Regions from separate parts of the Shewanella sp. 10N.286.48.B5 genome, predicted to be linked through region 4. Evidence: predicted binding sites of a transcription regulator. Region 4 holds the regulator's gene; each other region holds the start of a gene.
The links. The regulator sigma-54, encoded in region 4, starts transcription at its own class of promoters, with help from an activator protein. The targets are predictions, from matches to a motif close to GTTGGCACGNNNNTNGNNT.
Positions count from the first base shown of each region.

Region 1: the regulator sigma-54 is predicted to act here: its motif matches at 2,059-2,077, upstream of BCU57_RS13340 (formate/nitrite transporter family protein).
Region 2: the regulator sigma-54 is predicted to act here: its motif matches at 2,224-2,242, upstream of BCU57_RS12600 (LiaF domain-containing protein).
Region 3: the regulator sigma-54 is predicted to act here: its motif matches at 1,628-1,646, upstream of flgB (flagellar basal body rod protein FlgB).

Region 1 is NZ_MCVG02000001.1:3,112,612-3,116,864, reverse strand. Features, by position in the region: gene BCU57_RS13350 (LysR family transcriptional regulator) at 1-595, shown strand, start outside; gene BCU57_RS13345 (cation diffusion facilitator family transporter) at 904-1,794, shown strand; gene BCU57_RS13340 (formate/nitrite transporter family protein) at 2,114-2,950, shown strand; gene putA (bifunctional proline dehydrogenase/L-glutamate gamma-semialdehyde dehydrogenase PutA) at 3,153-4,253, opposite strand, start outside.
Region 2 is NZ_MCVG02000001.1:2,923,207-2,927,459, forward strand. Features, by position in the region: gene BCU57_RS12590 (patatin-like phospholipase family protein) at 1-548, shown strand, start outside; gene BCU57_RS12595 (nitroreductase family protein) at 1,262-1,921, opposite strand; gene BCU57_RS12600 (LiaF domain-containing protein) at 2,323-2,979, shown strand; gene BCU57_RS12605 (M1 family metallopeptidase) at 3,391-4,253, shown strand, end outside.
Region 3 is NZ_MCVG02000001.1:432,972-437,224, reverse strand. Features, by position in the region: gene flgD (flagellar hook assembly protein FlgD) at 1-752, opposite strand, end outside; gene flgC (flagellar basal body rod protein FlgC) at 777-1,193, opposite strand; gene flgB (flagellar basal body rod protein FlgB) at 1,196-1,594, opposite strand; gene BCU57_RS01860 (CheR family methyltransferase) at 1,738-2,577, opposite strand; gene BCU57_RS01855 (chemotaxis protein CheV) at 2,719-3,639, opposite strand; gene flgA (flagellar basal body P-ring formation chaperone FlgA) at 3,959-4,253, shown strand, end outside.
Region 4 is NZ_MCVG02000002.1:328,758-333,010, reverse strand. Features, by position in the region: gene BCU57_RS16355 (HPr family phosphocarrier protein) at 1-33, opposite strand, end outside; gene rapZ (RNase adapter RapZ) at 59-907, opposite strand; gene ptsN (PTS IIA-like nitrogen regulatory protein PtsN) at 904-1,347, opposite strand; gene hpf (ribosome hibernation promoting factor) at 1,350-1,637, opposite strand; gene BCU57_RS16335 (RNA polymerase factor sigma-54) at 1,661-3,145, opposite strand; gene lptB (LPS export ABC transporter ATP-binding protein) at 3,280-4,011, opposite strand; gene lptA (lipopolysaccharide transport periplasmic protein LptA) at 4,011-4,253, opposite strand, start outside.

The sequences.
Region 1 (4,253 bases), on a different contig from region 4:
TGCCCGTGACGACTCTTTACCTGACGATATTTGGTTAGAGTTGACTCATCAGCTTAATAATCACTTTCCAGCAACCTCATTTAATATTGTGCTGGCCTCCACCGGCGATCTGGCCAATTTAGTTGAAACTGAGCAAGTTAATTTTGCTTTTGGAATTGACTATGAAAGCACTGATAGTGCCATGGTGACATCACATCCTTTAGGTAAAATTCGCATGATGTCAGTGTGCCGTCATGACCACCCCTTGGCAGCAAAACGCCGAGTGTCAGATGAAGACTTGCGCAGCGCCATGCAAGCATCAATGGTATATTTAAATGAAAAGTCCAATCCTGAATTACAGCCTTTTTCCCGTAACTATATTGGTTTTTCAAGTTTTGATTACATTCTTAGCTCCATTCAAACTGAAGATGCTTGGGGTGTAATGCCTGAGCCCTTGATTAAACATTTATTGAGGCAGCAATCCATTGCGGTGATTAAGCATACTTACGGTTTATTGCAGGAAGACTATTGCATGTTTGCAGCAAGTGGCCTTAATGAGCATCCCGCGACAAACTGGTTAGCCGATCAGTTAAATGACTATCTATTTGCTTTTTAATCTTGTGTTCATGATAAGCCCATCCTCGATGGGTCATTAAATCAAACTGTTCAACTGGTCCATTTCAATAACCAGCTATCACCTTTGTATTAGCTTATTCGTGTTATTTCGGATTCATGCCAAGCACTCACTGTCAATATAATTGACAGATGGTTGCTAAACTAAGTCATTGAATAGCCTTGCTATAATAATATTACTATCAAAATAACCTCACAGACGTTGAGTTTGTCATTGCTGATTTAATACAGAATGCCAAACTGTACTCAATTACCTATACGGGTAAATGATTAATTTTATGAGGAATTCATATGTGTGTGCCATCTCAAGCAATAGAGCAAAAAGTGTTGATACTGTCTTCAGTATTTGCGCTGATGTTTGCTGTAGGCGGCTTGGCGGTTGGGCTGATATTGGGTTCCTTAGTCATAGCCTTTGATGGTTTATACTCGTTAATTAGTTTGCTGTTAACTATTTTGTCACTGCTCGCCGCTAAGCTTATCCATTCCCCGAAAGATAAGCGTTTCCCCAATGGTAAGGCGATGTTTGAACCTATTGTTATTGCGATCAAAGGTGTGGTGATTATGTGCCTAGTGATTTATTCACTGTTCGGCGCAATCGATAGTTTAATACAAGGTGTCAAGCCGTTAGACATTGGTGTAGCGAGTGTTTTTGGGCTGGTAAATACCCTTGGTTGTGGTTTTGCTTGGTGGAAAATAACCCAAATGAGCCGCGAGTCGCACTCAGGGTTAATTGAAGCAGAAACTAAGCAGTGGCAGATGGATACTTTGCTCAGCATGGCTATTACGCTGGGGTTTGTTATCGCATGGGGCTTAACGCAAACTTCGCTGGCTCAATATGCAGGTTATGCCGATCCACTCATGATGATATTAATTTCAGCTTACTTTTTGAAAGTTCCTTTTTCTATGGTGAGTCAAGCGGTCAAAGAGTTATTGCAAATGGCACCACAACAAGAACTGATTGCAGAAGTATCCAAAGGCATGAAAGAAGTTGATAGCCAAGAAACCCTGCATTTAGGCAGTGTCGTCAAAGTGGGAAATGAGCTTAGAATTGATATCAATGTCGTACCTAGTGAAGAGTCAATTATAAAGACCGGTGATATCAAAGTATTTCAGCAAAATCTCAAGCAAAAGTTATCAGCGCTGCCATACAAGTTAGAGCTTAAAATGAATATTGCCATTTAACCATTTAGTCATCAAGCTATTGCTAGTCACTACAATAACCATATTCGATTATTGGTACCATTTGAGTCTTAACGAAGACTCACTTATCCGCCGCAACAACCACTAACTTGCTCATTACGCTTCATTTAGCGAGACAAACTTGATGCTAAATACGGCCTTTCAATAATGGCTTTTTTGCGCTATCTAGGTGCAGCTTGCACTACTTACAACCATTTTCAAAAAATCTAATTAGATTAGTGCGTTGATTTATAAGCATTTATCAACCTTGGTATGAAGTTGGCTTATTAGCAGTCAACTACATAACTATAGGGAATGGACTATGTCATATATCGAGCCAAAGGAGTTTGCTACCAAGATGGTAGATGCTGGGGAGCAAAAAATCTTCATGTCGACACGAGATACATTAGTTAGGGCATTTATGGCTGGCGCGATACTGGGACTTGCCGCTTTTTTTGCCATTACCGTTATCGTGAAAACAGGTAGCTTGTTAGTCGGATCATTATTATTCCCGGTTGGGTTTATTATGCTGTATCTGATGAAGTTTGATTTGCTGACAGGTGTATTTACCTTAGTGCCTTTAGCTGTCCTTAACAAGCGACCGGGATGTACCTGGGAGCAACTTTTTAGGAATTGGGGGTTAGTGTTTGTGGGGAATTTTGCCGGCGCGTTAACCGTGGCATTTTTTGCATCCTATATCCTGACTTATGGTTACAACACTGACGGTGGAGTATTAGCGGCTAAAGTGAGCTCAATTGGTGAGTCACGTACGTTAGGGTATCAAGAGCATGGCGTGGCAGGCTGGTTTACTATTTTTATTCGCGGCATGTTGTGTAACTGGATGGTGTCTATGGGAGTGGTAGGCGCTATGATCTCAACCTCAGTGAGCGGCAAAATGGCTGCAATGTGGATGCCTGTGATGCTGTTCTTCTTTATGGGTTTTGAGCATTCAATCGTTAATATGTTCCTATTTCCATTTTCAATGATCATGGGCGGTGACTTTACTGTTAGCGACTACCTATTGTGGAATGAAATTCCAACGGCATTAGGTAATTTAGTCGGCGGCTTTTTACTCGTGGGCTTACCTTTGTACTTAACCCATGTTAAGACAAGCCCTGAGCGTAAAACTGCTGCTGAAAAAGAAAGCTTAGCTTTATAAGCAGTGCTAAGGCCTATCCTTGTCTCGATTGGGCTTTGTTATGGCGATTCAAGTGATACCTGCTTACTTAATTAATGGTAAGCCGTTGATGGTTTTATCGGTAAATACTATTAGCTTGAACACTATTAACCTAAATAAAATAGCTTGAACAAAAAAATGCCCGCAGCTGCGGGCATTTTTATGGTTTCAAACCTGCTAATTATTAGTCTTCAGCATCACCAAGGGACAATAACGTCGCGTTACCGCCAATGGCAGTAATATTGTTGGTGCGGGTTTTTTCAGTAATAAAACGAGTAAGGTAGTGTGGTCCGCCTGCTTTGGGGCCAGTACCTGATAAACCTTGACCGCCAAAAGGCTGTACACCCACTACTGCGCCAATTTGGTTACGATTAATATAGACGTTACCCACATCAACCTTGTCTGCAAGATTTAACGCATGGCCTTCATTGCGGCTATGAATTCCTAAAGTAAGACCAAAGCCGGTGCTGTTTATCTCGTCAATAACCGCGGCTAAATTAGCGGCTTTATAACGAATAACGTGCAAAATTGGCCCGAAATGTTCTTTCTCAAGCACTTTAATTGAATCAATTTCTACCGCTGTTGGCGACACAAAGTGGCCATTTTCAGTGCCTGCGGGTAAGTCGATTTTCTTAATTAACTTACCAACTTGCGAGATATGATCAATATGGGCATTTAGGTTCGCTTTTGCAGTGGCATCAATCACAGGGCCAACGTCAGTTTGAACAAAGCTTGGGTTACCAATACTGAGCTCTTCCATCGCGCCTTGCATTACATCTAATACGCGATCGGCAATATCTTCTTGTAAGAACAGCACTCGCAATGCCGAGCAGCGCTGGCCTGCACTGGTAAACGACGATGAAACCACATCTGCAACCACTTGTTCTGCTTGTGAGGTCGAGTCAACTATCATCGCATTTTGACCGCCAGTTTCAGCGATGAGCGGAATGATAGCACCTTCACGATTAGCTAATGTGCGGTTAATCAATTTAGCAGTGCCGGTTGAACCAGTAAAGCACACACCGCCAATACGTTCATCAGCGGTGATCGCTGCGCCAACAGTAGCGCCAGTGCCTGGTAAGAACTGCAGTACATCGACAGGAATGCCTGCTTCATGAGCTAATTGCACTGCGCGGTAACCTACTAATGAAGTTTGCTCAGCGGGTTTGGCAATCACGGTATTACCAGCAGCTAGCGCCGCAGTAACTTGGCCCAAGAAAATCGCTAATGGGAAGTTCCAAGGGCTAATACAAACAAAGATGCCGCGGCCTTGAATGAATAGTTC
Region 2 (4,253 bases), on a different contig from region 4:
ATATTGGCCAAATTGCTGCCAGTAACTTACCAAATAAATATGACTTAGTTCATCAAATTTTAGCCGCAAGCTCGTCAATTCCAGGGGTGTTTCCACCACAATTCATCAATGTTGAGATAGATGGAAAGCCTCTAGAAGAACTACATGTTGATGGCGGCATGAACTCACAAATGTTTGTCGACCCAGGTAATTTCGATTATGGGTTAGTCAATCAGGCTTTAGGTTATCAGCAACCAACTAATATTCACGTTATCCGTAACGGGGTATTAAAATCACCTTATATTTCCCTACATGATAAAGGCCTTGAACTACTGAATCGCAGTTTGAAAAGTATGACGATTCAACAAGCTAGAGGTGATTTATATCGAATGCTGTATTACAGCGAAGTAAATAACTACGATTTGTCATTCACTTATATTGACGACAAGTTTGATGCAGAACCTGCCACCAAGAAAATGTTTGATCAGCAGTACATGGAAGCCTTATACCAAAACGGCTATGACAAGGCGGTAAACAACAATTTATGGCAAAACCAAGTTCCTTATTAAAGAAGTTATAGTTTACTTTCACGACTCTCCCAAGCCATTACTGGGAGAGTAAAATCAAGCTAATACGTCATTATTAATCCCACCTTTTTACCATTTTATCAGCATTTTTAGTCGCTTTAGTTATGACTCTACACTTTTTGGAATAACTTACCATGTTGAGAACGACTTGAAACACTGAACATAATGGCGGCTTTATCAATAAGCTGCAGCTAAGTAATTCCTCTTCTTAATACTGTCTGTTGTTAGCGATTGCGCAATGCCTTAATGATATTACTATCAACCAAAGCAGCTGCATTCATCCATCAATATTCATGCCTCCCATCAAATACATTCCATTCTTCATAATATCGTTTCAGCGCCAGCGGTTCATGGCATGACACGTATGAATAGCACCTTGCAGAGGCTACTCAATTTCATCAGTATTCCAGTTAAAGTCAGTCCCTATAAAGGTTTAACTCATGCTCAACGTTAATGTGACGGGTTACATTGCAGCATTATCAGTCATTTAGGGCTTATTAAAGCCGAACCTAAAATTTTCCACCTTCCTGTGAAATAGTGACTGTTTAAAATGGAGACTAAGCTGCTGATTTAATCTTTTAAAAATACTCAACACAAAAAAGCCCATCATGAGTACATGATGGGCTTTAATAACAGGGACAGAATAATCAATTAGAAAGGTGTTACAAGCTATAATTTAAACGACCAAATATAGTTTATAAAACAGTGATGACATCTTGTTCAGGTAAACGCGATTTAGGTAAACCAAAGTTATAATCTTCACCCTCTTTGTGATAACCCATTGCTAGCGCAAACTCACAAACGTAACCATCTAACTCTTCTTTAAAAATTTCACCAATTAAGCTTGGATCAACACCTTCCATCGATGTAGAAGCAATCCCTAAACGAGCTAGCGTATGCAAGGTATTACCAATAGCAATATAGGTTTGCGCTTTAGTCCAATGGCCATTAAAACCACTGTCATCAGTATTTTGCTCTGCAAAACCAAAAGCACCATTTAGCATGTTGTCATACATGTCTGCCGGTAAATGACCTGACGACACTTCAACATCAACAACTTTTCTGTAGTCATCTTTAGTGAACTTAGGGTTATGGGCAAATAAAATCACATGGGAGGCTTCAGTAGCATGAGGCTGATTAAACTGGTGCATATTGGCAAACGTTTCATGAAAACGTTGTTTTGCCACATCAGTTTCTAATACGATAAATTTCCACGGCTGTGAGTTAATAGAAGAAGCAGTTAAACGAATCGCTTGTTTCACTACGTCCATATCCGCTGCTGAAATACGCTTACTTGAATCATACTTTTTCACAGTATAACGTTTATTCAAATCTGCAATAATTGGGTGTGACATAATGATTTTCCTCATAGGTGATGCCGATGCGGTGCATTTTAGGCTTTTCCATTGAGAAAAAAAGAGTGCTAGACACCAATCTTTATGGAGCTTTTAAACCATAAAAAATCCGTAATAGCGGGTGCAGATGGCTCTATAGCGTAACTATACGTAGAAAAAATGACAAACCCATGGCTGTTCACTGGTTATTTTGACTAATTCAGCTGGCTACTTTCACTATATCATTTGCATTTATAAAGGTTAAAAACGATAACGCAATGCTGCAAGAATGATAAAGCACTGTTTTTATACAGCATCTTTAAACTGGCCTGCATATTGCTTTAATTTAACTTAAATACAACATCTACCCTAGTGACTAAAATCTGAGTCACTATGTACTATAAAGTCCAAGGAGTGACATTATGGCCGTGATTTTAGAAGATCGCCCTATTGAGCAAGTCAGAGAACAAGTTATCGATCAGTTAATTGTCAATTATAGCCACGGCATTATCTCTGCTGAAGCCTTTGAAAGACGCCTTGATGAGGCAATGAACTCAAGTGTTCATCAAGAGATCGTCGCACTGGTCGCAGACCTAACCTTAACCGCTGATACTGACTATAGTCAGCAAAAAGACCACCAGTTTGCGCCAAACTATGGCAGCAAAACTGCCACTGAAGATATGCGCTTAACCAGCATATTAGGTAACAGTGAACGTAGCGGCCAATGGGTGGTGCCAAAGGTTATTAAGGTTAATAATATTATTGGCGAAACCACTCTGGACTTTAGTGATGCCATTTTTCAGCATCAACATGTCACCATTGAGATTAATTGCTTTTTGGGCAGTAGCAGTATCTATGTTCCTGAAGGCATTAATGTGGTGTGTAAAACTTACGGGCTCGTCAGTAGCATTGAAAACAAAGCGCCTTCTATCGCAACCCGCCAAGCTCCTGTCATCACCATTGAGGGTAAGGTTATTTTGGGCTCGCTGGAGGTGTCTATCAAGCGCACCATTAAAGAGAAATTTATCGAGTTTGCTAATAATTTAAAATCGGCATTTGATACTAAAAACTACTTTTGATACTAAGAACACAAGATCCGAATATAAGGCAAACCTCAACGATAATATTTGCCTTATTTCGGCCATTAAATCAGCTCTAAGCCATAAGTAACTCAATACCTAGCAATCGCCAAGCTGGGATTAGATGATGCTTCAATCAAGCGCTACTCTAAGTAATCACACTAAATACTCTAAGCAAGTCATCAATTGTTACAACAACCCCAACTTAAATGATGCTCGTAAGTTACCGCTTAGCTGTTAACTTGTTATAATCAGCATCAGCTTTAAATGACCCTATAGAATCATCAATGCAATGGTTCCAATACAAGCGTTATGAATACAATCATTATCAATAAAAACGCTAATAGTCACTCAATCCTAATCAATGCCATTAAACATCATGGAATGATAATTAAAACAACAGGAAATAACATGTATCGAATCGTCACTGCAGGGCTAGTTACGCTCTCATTTGTGGGAAGTACCGACGCCTTAGCCAATGAATACGTGCTAAGTAAAGTCGCCAAGCCACTATCACAAAGTATTAAGCTCAACTTAGATCCAGTAAAAGATAACTTCTCAGGCAGCACAGCCATTCAAATTGAAGTGCTTGAAGCCACTAAGCAATTACAACTTAACGGCTTAGAATACACTGCTAGCAATATCCAGTTAGATGCCAAATCAGCTAACAACAAAGACTGCCAACTAGATGTAATCATGCAAGATACTGGGGTGGTTTTGTTTAACTGCCCACATACTATCGAACCTGGTGCATATTCTTTCTCAATGGATTTCACAGCTCCTTATAACCGTCAATCTGTCGGCCTGTATAAAACCATTGATGGCGGCCTGCCCTACTTATTTACCCAGTTTGAAATGAGTGATGCGCGCCGCAGTTTTCCAAGCTTTGATGAACCAGAATATAAAATCCCTTTTCAAGTCACCATCACAGCCCCAAGTACTGAAAAGGTTTACAGCAATACCCCAGAGCTTTCAGTTGCAACCAAAGATGGCCTGACAACTCACGTATTTGCTCAAACCAAGCCAATATCCTCTTACCTTGTTGCTTATGCTGTGGGTCAATTTGAAGAAATTGAAGTCACAGGCATGAAAGTCCCAGGGCGCGTAATAACCACTAAGGGGAAAATCGAGCTAGCCAAATATGCAGCCGAGCAAATGCCGTTAGTGCTTAGTGCATTAGAAGATTATTTTGGGGTCGATTACCCTTATCAAAAGCTTGATAGCGTTGCCGTACCTGAGTTTCCTTTTGGGGCGATGGAAAACGCAGGCTTAGT
Region 3 (4,253 bases), on a different contig from region 4:
AGGCCTCTGAGGTTAAGGATCGGACCGCTGGCGACACTGCCTAAAGACACACTAGTGACATGGGCATAAGTTGAAACCGCTAAATCTTCGGCGTTGCCATCAACTTTACCGTTAGCTTTAATGGCATACATGCCTTCTTCTACGGGTTCGCCATCTTTATCAAGGCCATCCCAGCTGACATCAATGTTGCCGCCTGCAGAGCCATCAACCTCAAAGGTTTTAATCACTTGGCCTGACTCGTCTTCAATGGTGACGGTAATGGTATCGATTGGCTGTGGCGTACTAATGACACCGTTAATGACTGGGTTTTCTTCTGAGACATGGCCAATATCTGATGGAATGAGCACCTTTTGCCCCACTAAGCCCGAGGCTTGTAATGCCTGACTTGAGCTCATCACACTGTTCAAATTCAAAATTTCAGCATTTAAGTTGGCAATACCATCAACGGTCGCGAAGGACGCCATTTGTGCGATCATCTGATCGTTTTCAACAGGTTTAAACGGGTCCTGCATTGACAGCTGTTGACTCAAAAGCGCAAAGAAATCCGATTGGGTTAGCTCTTGGCTTTTAGCTTCTCCGGTTTCGGTGGTGCTAGCTGATTGCGCAGCGGTTAGGCTATCTAAAAAGCTACTGTCTGATACCTGTGTAGTTTGTGAGTTTGTCGCCACTGAATTAGTGGAGACGGTGGAAGCCGTGGTAGACGTCTGCAACTGCGGTAATGACTGACTACTGTAAGGATTAACGAGGCTCATTGTTTACCTCCAACTAAATTCATATTACTTACCCATACGAAGCGTTTGCTGCAACATTGATTTGGCGGCATCAGCCACTTGAACATTCATTTGATATGACCGAGAAGCAGAAATCATATCGGCCATTTCTTCCATCACATTGACATTGGGTTTATAAATAAACCCATCGTTATCAGCCATTGGATGATTAGGTGAGAATTCTTTTAATAACGGTTTATCGCTTTCTACAACGCCTTTAACACTGACACTATGAGAACTATTTTGCTGATGACTGGCTTTGGCCATTTCAGCCTCAAAAATAGGATGACGAGCTCTATAGGTCTCACCGACACTGCTTGATACTGTGTTGGCATTAGCAATATTACTGGCGGTGGTATTTAAGCGCACCGATTGCGCAGACATACCCGAGCCTGACACATTAAAAATATTAAAAAGACTCATAATTAATCACCTCTAATGGCTTTACGCATGCCAGAAAACTTACTTTCAAGAAAGCCCAGTGACATTTGATATTCCAAAGAGTTTTGCATAAATGCAGATTGCTCTTCTTGCATATCCACCGTATTACCGTCACCTGTGTCTGGCTGATTTGGCACCCGAAACTGCACATGCTCTTGGCTTAACGCTTTAAGGTCAAAGTGCTTGTCAGTTGTTTGACTCATTTGCAGCCCTTGCTGATGAGAGCGGGCGCTATTCATGGCAGAGGCAAAGTCTACATCACGGGCTTTGTAACCCGGGGTATTGGCATTGGCGATATTACTAGATAGCACTTCAGCCCTTTGAGCACGTATGCCCAACGAGTATTGATGTACCCCTAAACCATTTTCAAAATTAATCGCCATAAAATTGCCTCCATCAGCTAACTGTCACTAACAAAGCAAACCTTATGCCAAAATATTGCGGTTTTAATATGAGAAAGGATAAAAATGAAAAATGCCGACGTAAGTCGGCATTTTATTAACTAAAAACATATTAATTCATAAACTTACAATATATTTTTCTTTTGATAGTAAATCCCTGGGTTACAACGCACCATCGTAAATTCATCACTTAAACCTGAGATAGATTCTGACGCCCCTAAAAATAAAATCCCATTGGGATTAAGGGCGGCAGCAAATTGCCGCAAAATTTTAGCTTTTGCCTCTGGAGAAAAATAAATCAACACATTACGACAAAAGATAATATCGAACTTACCCAATAAGCTATAACTTTCAAGCAGGTTATGACTTCTAAAATTCACTAACCGCTGAACATTATCTTTCACTTTCATATGACCTGACGGCATTGGATCAAAAAATTGTCGCTTTCGCTCATCTGATAGCCCACGGGCTAAGGCTAAGCTGTCATATTCGGCCTTTTTACAACGCGCTAGCATTGAAGGTGATAAATCGGTGGCTTGGATCGTCACGCTACCAGGCAATGCCCCCGGCTTACGCTGCTGATACTCTAAAATAGTCATTGCCAATGAATAGGGCTCCTGCCCTGACGAGCAAGCGGCTGACCATATTTTTAACGGCCGACCTAAGCGGCTATATTCAGGTAATAAAGCATCATGAAGTAATTCAAACGGGTATTTGTCTCTAAACCACAGAGTTTCATTTGTGGTCATAGCGTCAATCACTTCCGCCCGTAAATGCCGCTCCATTGGCTTCATTGAGCGCTTAACCACTTCCGATAATGAGGGCAAATCATGCTTGCCCATTAAAGGCGCTAAGCGACTTTTTACTAAATATTGCTTGTTGTCACCTAATACAATGCCACTGTGTTGCTCTAAAAAAAGCTTAAACTGATTATATTCTGCTTCAGCAAGTGATTTGTTCGGCACTTTTACATCCTATTTTAAAGAGGCGCTTTACATTGTTTGCAATCTAAAGCCGCCGCTTTGTTTGGTTACCGAGCACTTGGTAACAAACGTGAAATCTACAACCTATGGTGAATCATCAGCCCTAGGTTTTCGATTGAATTATTATAAAATGAGATGTTTGTTGACCGCTGACGCTAACTCATCGGGATTAAACTTAGCGATAAAGTCGTTTGCGCCGACCTTTTCAACCATGGCCTGATTAAACACGCCACTTAATGAAGTATGCAGCACCACTTTAATATCTTTAAGTTTTGGATCGTCGCGAATTTCCGCCGTTAAGGTATAGCCATCCATTTCTGGCATTTCAATGTCTGAAATAATCAGTGGAATTTCATCGGCAACATTATCCATCTCAGTGGCAATCGCTTTTAATTTCTCTAAGGCATCTTTACCATCAATAGCGGTGTCAATTTGCAGGTTCAATGACGATAATGAACGGATAATTTGCTTACGAGCAACTGCAGAGTCATCAATCACCATAATATGGTAATGCTGCTCTTTATCAATGGTAATAGCATCACTGGCAGCTTGGCTTAATTCCGTTTTTACTGGTGATATTTCATCAAGAATTTTTTCAACATCTAAAATCTCAACCAATTCACCTTCGATTTCGGTTACTGCAGTTAAATAAGAGTTGCGCCCAGCCCCTTGTGGCGGTGGCATAATTGATTCCCAATTCATATTAATAATGCGCTCTACTGAGCTAACCAAAAAGCCCTGAATACTGCGGTTATACTCAGCAATAATGATGAAGCAATTTTCAGTCGATGCCAACGGACGGCCACCAGTTGCCGCACTTAAATCAATCACTGAAATAGTCGAGCCCCGAATATGAGCAATGCCTTTAATCATTGGGCTTAAACGGGGTAACTTTGTCAGTGGCGGACACTGTAATACTTCTTTTACTTTAAAAACGTTGATACCGAAACGTTGGCGACCATTAAGTTTAAAAAGCAGTAACTCCAGTCTATTTTGGCCTACCAGTTGGGTACGTTTATTAACTGAATCAAGAATGCTCGACATAACCCTGCCTTGTTTTATGAATGCTTTCCCTAGTGGGATTTATTATTAGAGTTCACTGTTAATCAGTGTTTTAAAGCGACAGTAAAACCATTTTCGCAAATTGTAACACAGTAATTTATGCCAATTTGCTGGTTTAGCGCTTAAATTTAGCTATAGGCATAGTTTTTGCTTGATTGTGGTCACATCGCATTTAAGCGACGATTTCAATGAAAAAAGTCAAACTTCTGACAAAGATAACATTGAGAATGTTTAGCCTTATCATTGCTAATTAAAATTGAAGTTTAGAGGTAACCTGGCCAATCAAGCTAGTTAGAATATTATGAAGAAAAACATTCTACTATTGATCATTATTTTTTTATCTTTACCGGTTAACGCCAGTGAAGATGCCACCATAACTTACTCTCTATCGACCATTACTGAATTAGCTAAAGAGGTAGTAGCAAAAAAAATTGCTAAAAAGCCCAATGCGGTGATCAACATTAGCCCGCAAAATCTTGATGGCCGATTAACACCGCCAAGATGTTTGCCACCCATTAGTGTTGAAATGGCCAGTGACCGCGAAATTAGCCGCACCAACACCGTCAAAATTAGCTGTATCAGCCCTGATTATGACT
Region 4 (4,253 bases):
GTTACTGATGGTAATTTGCTTTGAATAGGCCACCGTTTTGGCTGGCGTTGTGGTTAGCTTATTCAATGCCAAGCTCTCTATGGCGGGCGCTGACTTTGTGCTTAGAGTTGTTGAAACGTTTAGCGAGCTGATCGGCAATATAAACCGAACGGTGCTGACCGCCAGTACAACCAATGGCAATGGTCAGGTAGCTGCGGTTATTACGCTCTAAATGTGGCATCCAAGTGTCAAAAAGGTTTTCAATTTGCCAGATAAACTTATTCACCAAAGGCTGTCGCTCTAAGAACTCTTGCACGGGCGCATCTAGGCCTGTGTAGGGCCTTAACTCAAGCTCCCAGTGCGGATTCGGTAAAAAGCGCACATCAAACATAAAGTCTGCTTCAGCCGGCATGCCATGCTTAAAGCCAAATGACTCAAAATGTACCACTAATTCTTTATCAACACTGCCTAGCAAGATTTGCCGAACATGATCGCTCAATTCGTAGATATTAGTTTGCGAGGTGTCGATATAGTGATCAACCATTTTGGCTATGGGTTCGAGTAACCGCCCCTCAAGCTTAATGGCTTCTTGTAACGAAATTTGATTCTTAGACAGTGGGTGTAATCGGCGGGTCTCACTAAAACGCTTCAGTAACACTTTATCGTTGGCGTTTAAAAAGAAACTGGTAATGCAGGTATCGTCAGACAGTAAAGCAATTTGCTCTTTGAGTACTTTGCCTTGCTCTTCGATATTACGCACATCGACGCTAATGGCGACAAGCTCGTTACTATCTTTAAGCTGTTCAAGCAGGCTGCCAATCAGTGGCAGTGGCAGGTTATCAACACAGTAATAACCTAAATCTTCAAGCACTCTCAGTGCGACTGATTTTCCTGAACCTGAACGTCCCGATACGATGACAAGTTTCATGCAGTAATAACCTGATAAAGTTCTGTAGCGTCATGACTCTTTCGAAGTCGTTTAAGTATCAATTTATCACTGAGTTTCTCTGCCATGCTAGATAATGTGCTTAGGTGTTGCTGGCACTGATCTGCAGGTACAAGAAGCGCAAATAAAATATCTACAGGTTGCTTGTCTATGGCATCAAAGGCGATTGGCTCTTCGCATTTGATTAAAATAGCAATGGGTTCTTCGATATTATCTAAGCGCCCATGTGGAATTGCTATGCCATTTCCTATACCTGTACTGCCCATTTTTTCACGCGCTATTAGACTTTCAAAAATAGCCTGTGAAGAAAGGGTTGGGTACTGGGCAGCCATTAAATTGCTGATTAATTCCAGTACCTTTTTCTTACTGCCCGGAGTGGCACAGGTAGTGCACGCCGGCTGCAGGATGGTACGAAGTTCCATCGTTAATGCTTAGTGAGTTTCTCTTTATGTTTAATTACCTGACGGTCTAGCTTATCTATCAGGGCGTCTATTGCCACATACATATCAGCGTTACGCGATACAGCAAACACTTCACCGCCTTTTAGGTGCAGTTTGGCTTCGGCAATCTGTTGTAGCTTTTGAACATCGAGCACAACGTGAACATTATTGATCTGTTCGAAGTGTCGTTCAAGCTTTGAAAATTTTGTTTGCACGTATTCCCGTAAAGATTGAGTTATTTCAATATGGTTTCCAGTCAGGTTAATTTGCATAGGTCATCCTCCAATAACAAAAGTTATAAGCTTTTGCGTTGGTTTGAGGGAGGGATGAGCATTGCCTCTCGATATTTGGCTATCGTACGTCGAGCAACGTTAATCCCTTGTTCAGCCAATAGTGTCGCCATTTTACTATCACTAAGAGGCTTTTTCGGGTTTTCTGCAGCTACGAGCTTTTTAATAAATGCGCGAATTGCTGTAGAAGAGCATTCTCCACCATCATCGGTACTTACATGGCTTGAGAAAAAATATTTTAGTTCAAAAAGTCCACGGGGGGTATGCATGTATTTTTGGGTCGTGACCCGCGAAATGGTCGACTCGTGCATTTCAACCGCTTCAGCAATATCATTGAGCACCATCGGCTTCATGGCTTCTTCACCGAACTCAAAGAAACCTTGCTGAAATTGTACGATACAGTTAGCCACTTTTAGTAAGGTTTCATTACGGCTATCGATGCTTTTGATAAACCATTTAGCTTCTTGTAAATGACCACGAATAAATTGGCTGTCAGCTTGGCTTGAACCGCCTTTGGCCATAGCTGCATATTGCTGATTAACGCCAATTTTAGGCATGTTATCGGGATTTAGCTCGACCACCCAGCGACCATTCTTTTTAAGTACAGTAACATCAGGAATGACGTACTCATCTTTAATGGGGGTAATTTGCAAGCCTGGACGTGGATTGAGCGTTTGAATAAATTCAATGGCTTCACGTAAATCATCTTCTTTAAGCTTGGTTTTACGCATCAGTAACCTAAAGTCACGACCGGCGATTAAATCAAGATGATCTTTAATCAGTAACTTAACATTATCTATGCAAGGAATTTCATTAGGGTATTGGCCTAATTGAATTAATAGACACTCACTTAAATCTCGCGCTGCAATGCCGACGGGATCGAAGTGTTGTACCCGTTTAAGTACAGCTTCAACTTCATCGAGTTCGATATCGTCAGTGCCTAAGGATTGCAAAATGTCTTCAACGCTCTGGGTGAGGTAACCGCGCTCATCAATGGCATCAATAATGGCGGTTGCAATCACTAAGTCATTTTCAGAAAAGGGAGTGAGGTTTTTTTGCCATTCAAGATGCTCATACAAGCCTTCACTGGTTTCGCCTTGAAACGGCATATCATTACCGCTCGATACTGCGCCAGAGCCAGAAGTAGGCGAGGCGGTATACACCTCATCCCATGTGGTATCCATAGGGAGTTCTTCAGGCATAGAATCTTTAGTGAGCGATTCAGTGGTATCAACCGTTGAGGTGTCTTTTTCTATGGTGACTTGGCTATTATCACTAAAATCGGTGTCAGTTTGCAGGGCGTTTTCTTTTACGGGCTCTTTGGCTTTAGTGAATTCGTCTTCAAGCTCTAATAGCGGGTTTGAATCAAGTGCTTGTTGAATTTCTTGCTGTAGCTCCAATGAGGAAAGTTGCAATAAGCGAATCGCTTGTTGCAACTGTGGGGTCATGGTTAAGTGTTGACCCATTTTGAGTTGGAGTGAGGCTTTCATGTACCGCTTGTCCCTAATTGAATTACATCATCGCGACGAACAGTGTGGGCGCTAGTTTATGATCCTAGAAAAATAGACTAGATTAAGGTTTGTTGTTGGCCGCGAATGCCATACTAAAAACTGAATAGTGCTAACTATAGCTTGAATTGTTCACCTAAGTATACCGACCTAACTTGCTGATTGACTAAGATCTCAGCAGGTGTTCCTTCAGCAATCAAGTTTCCGTGACTCACAATATATGCTCGCTCACACACATCAAGTGTTTCACGGACATTATGGTCGGTAATTAGCACCCCTAAACCACGGCTTTTAAGTTGTTGAATAATTTTCTTGATGTCGATTACTGAGATAGGATCTACCCCTGCAAAAGGTTCATCTAATAAAATAAACTTAGGATTTGCCGCTAATGCGCGTGCAATTTCAACTCGGCGACGCTCGCCTCCCGATAACGCCATACCTTGGCTATCACGGATATGAGTTATGTTAAATTCTTCTAATAAATGTTCCAGTTCTTCAATGCGCTGCTCATTTGATAAGCTTTTGCGAGTTTGAAGCACTGCCATTATATTATCGTGTACTGTGAGCTTACGAAAAATACTGGCTTCTTGAGGTAAGTAGCCAATGCCTTTTCGGGCGCGCAAATGCATTGGATCTGCGGTTAAATCATCTTCATCGATCAGAATGCGGCCCTTATCACTTTTGACTAGGCCTACGACCATATAAAAGGTGGTGGTTTTACCCGCGCCATTAGGGCCAAGTAAGCCAACAATTTGGCCGGTTTTTACCGTCAGGCTGACATCTTTTACTACCTGGCGACTTTTATAACTCTTAGCGAGATTTTCAGCGGTTAACGTAATTTGGGTCATTAGTCATTTTGCTCAGCTGCTGGGGCTGACAATGTCGCCTGCGCCTCAGCGTTAAGTGATTCAGTTACTTCGGGTGTTTCAGTTGAGTTCACAGCCTCTACAGCAGATAAATTGTTGTTTTCAATTATAGCTGGTGGCGTGTCATCACCGGGTTTAGCGCTGTCTGGTAAATGTGGTTGCTCATCTTTTTTCTTTTCAGAATCAATCAAGTCTGGGTGACTTTCTGGTTGAAAAATAGTGAT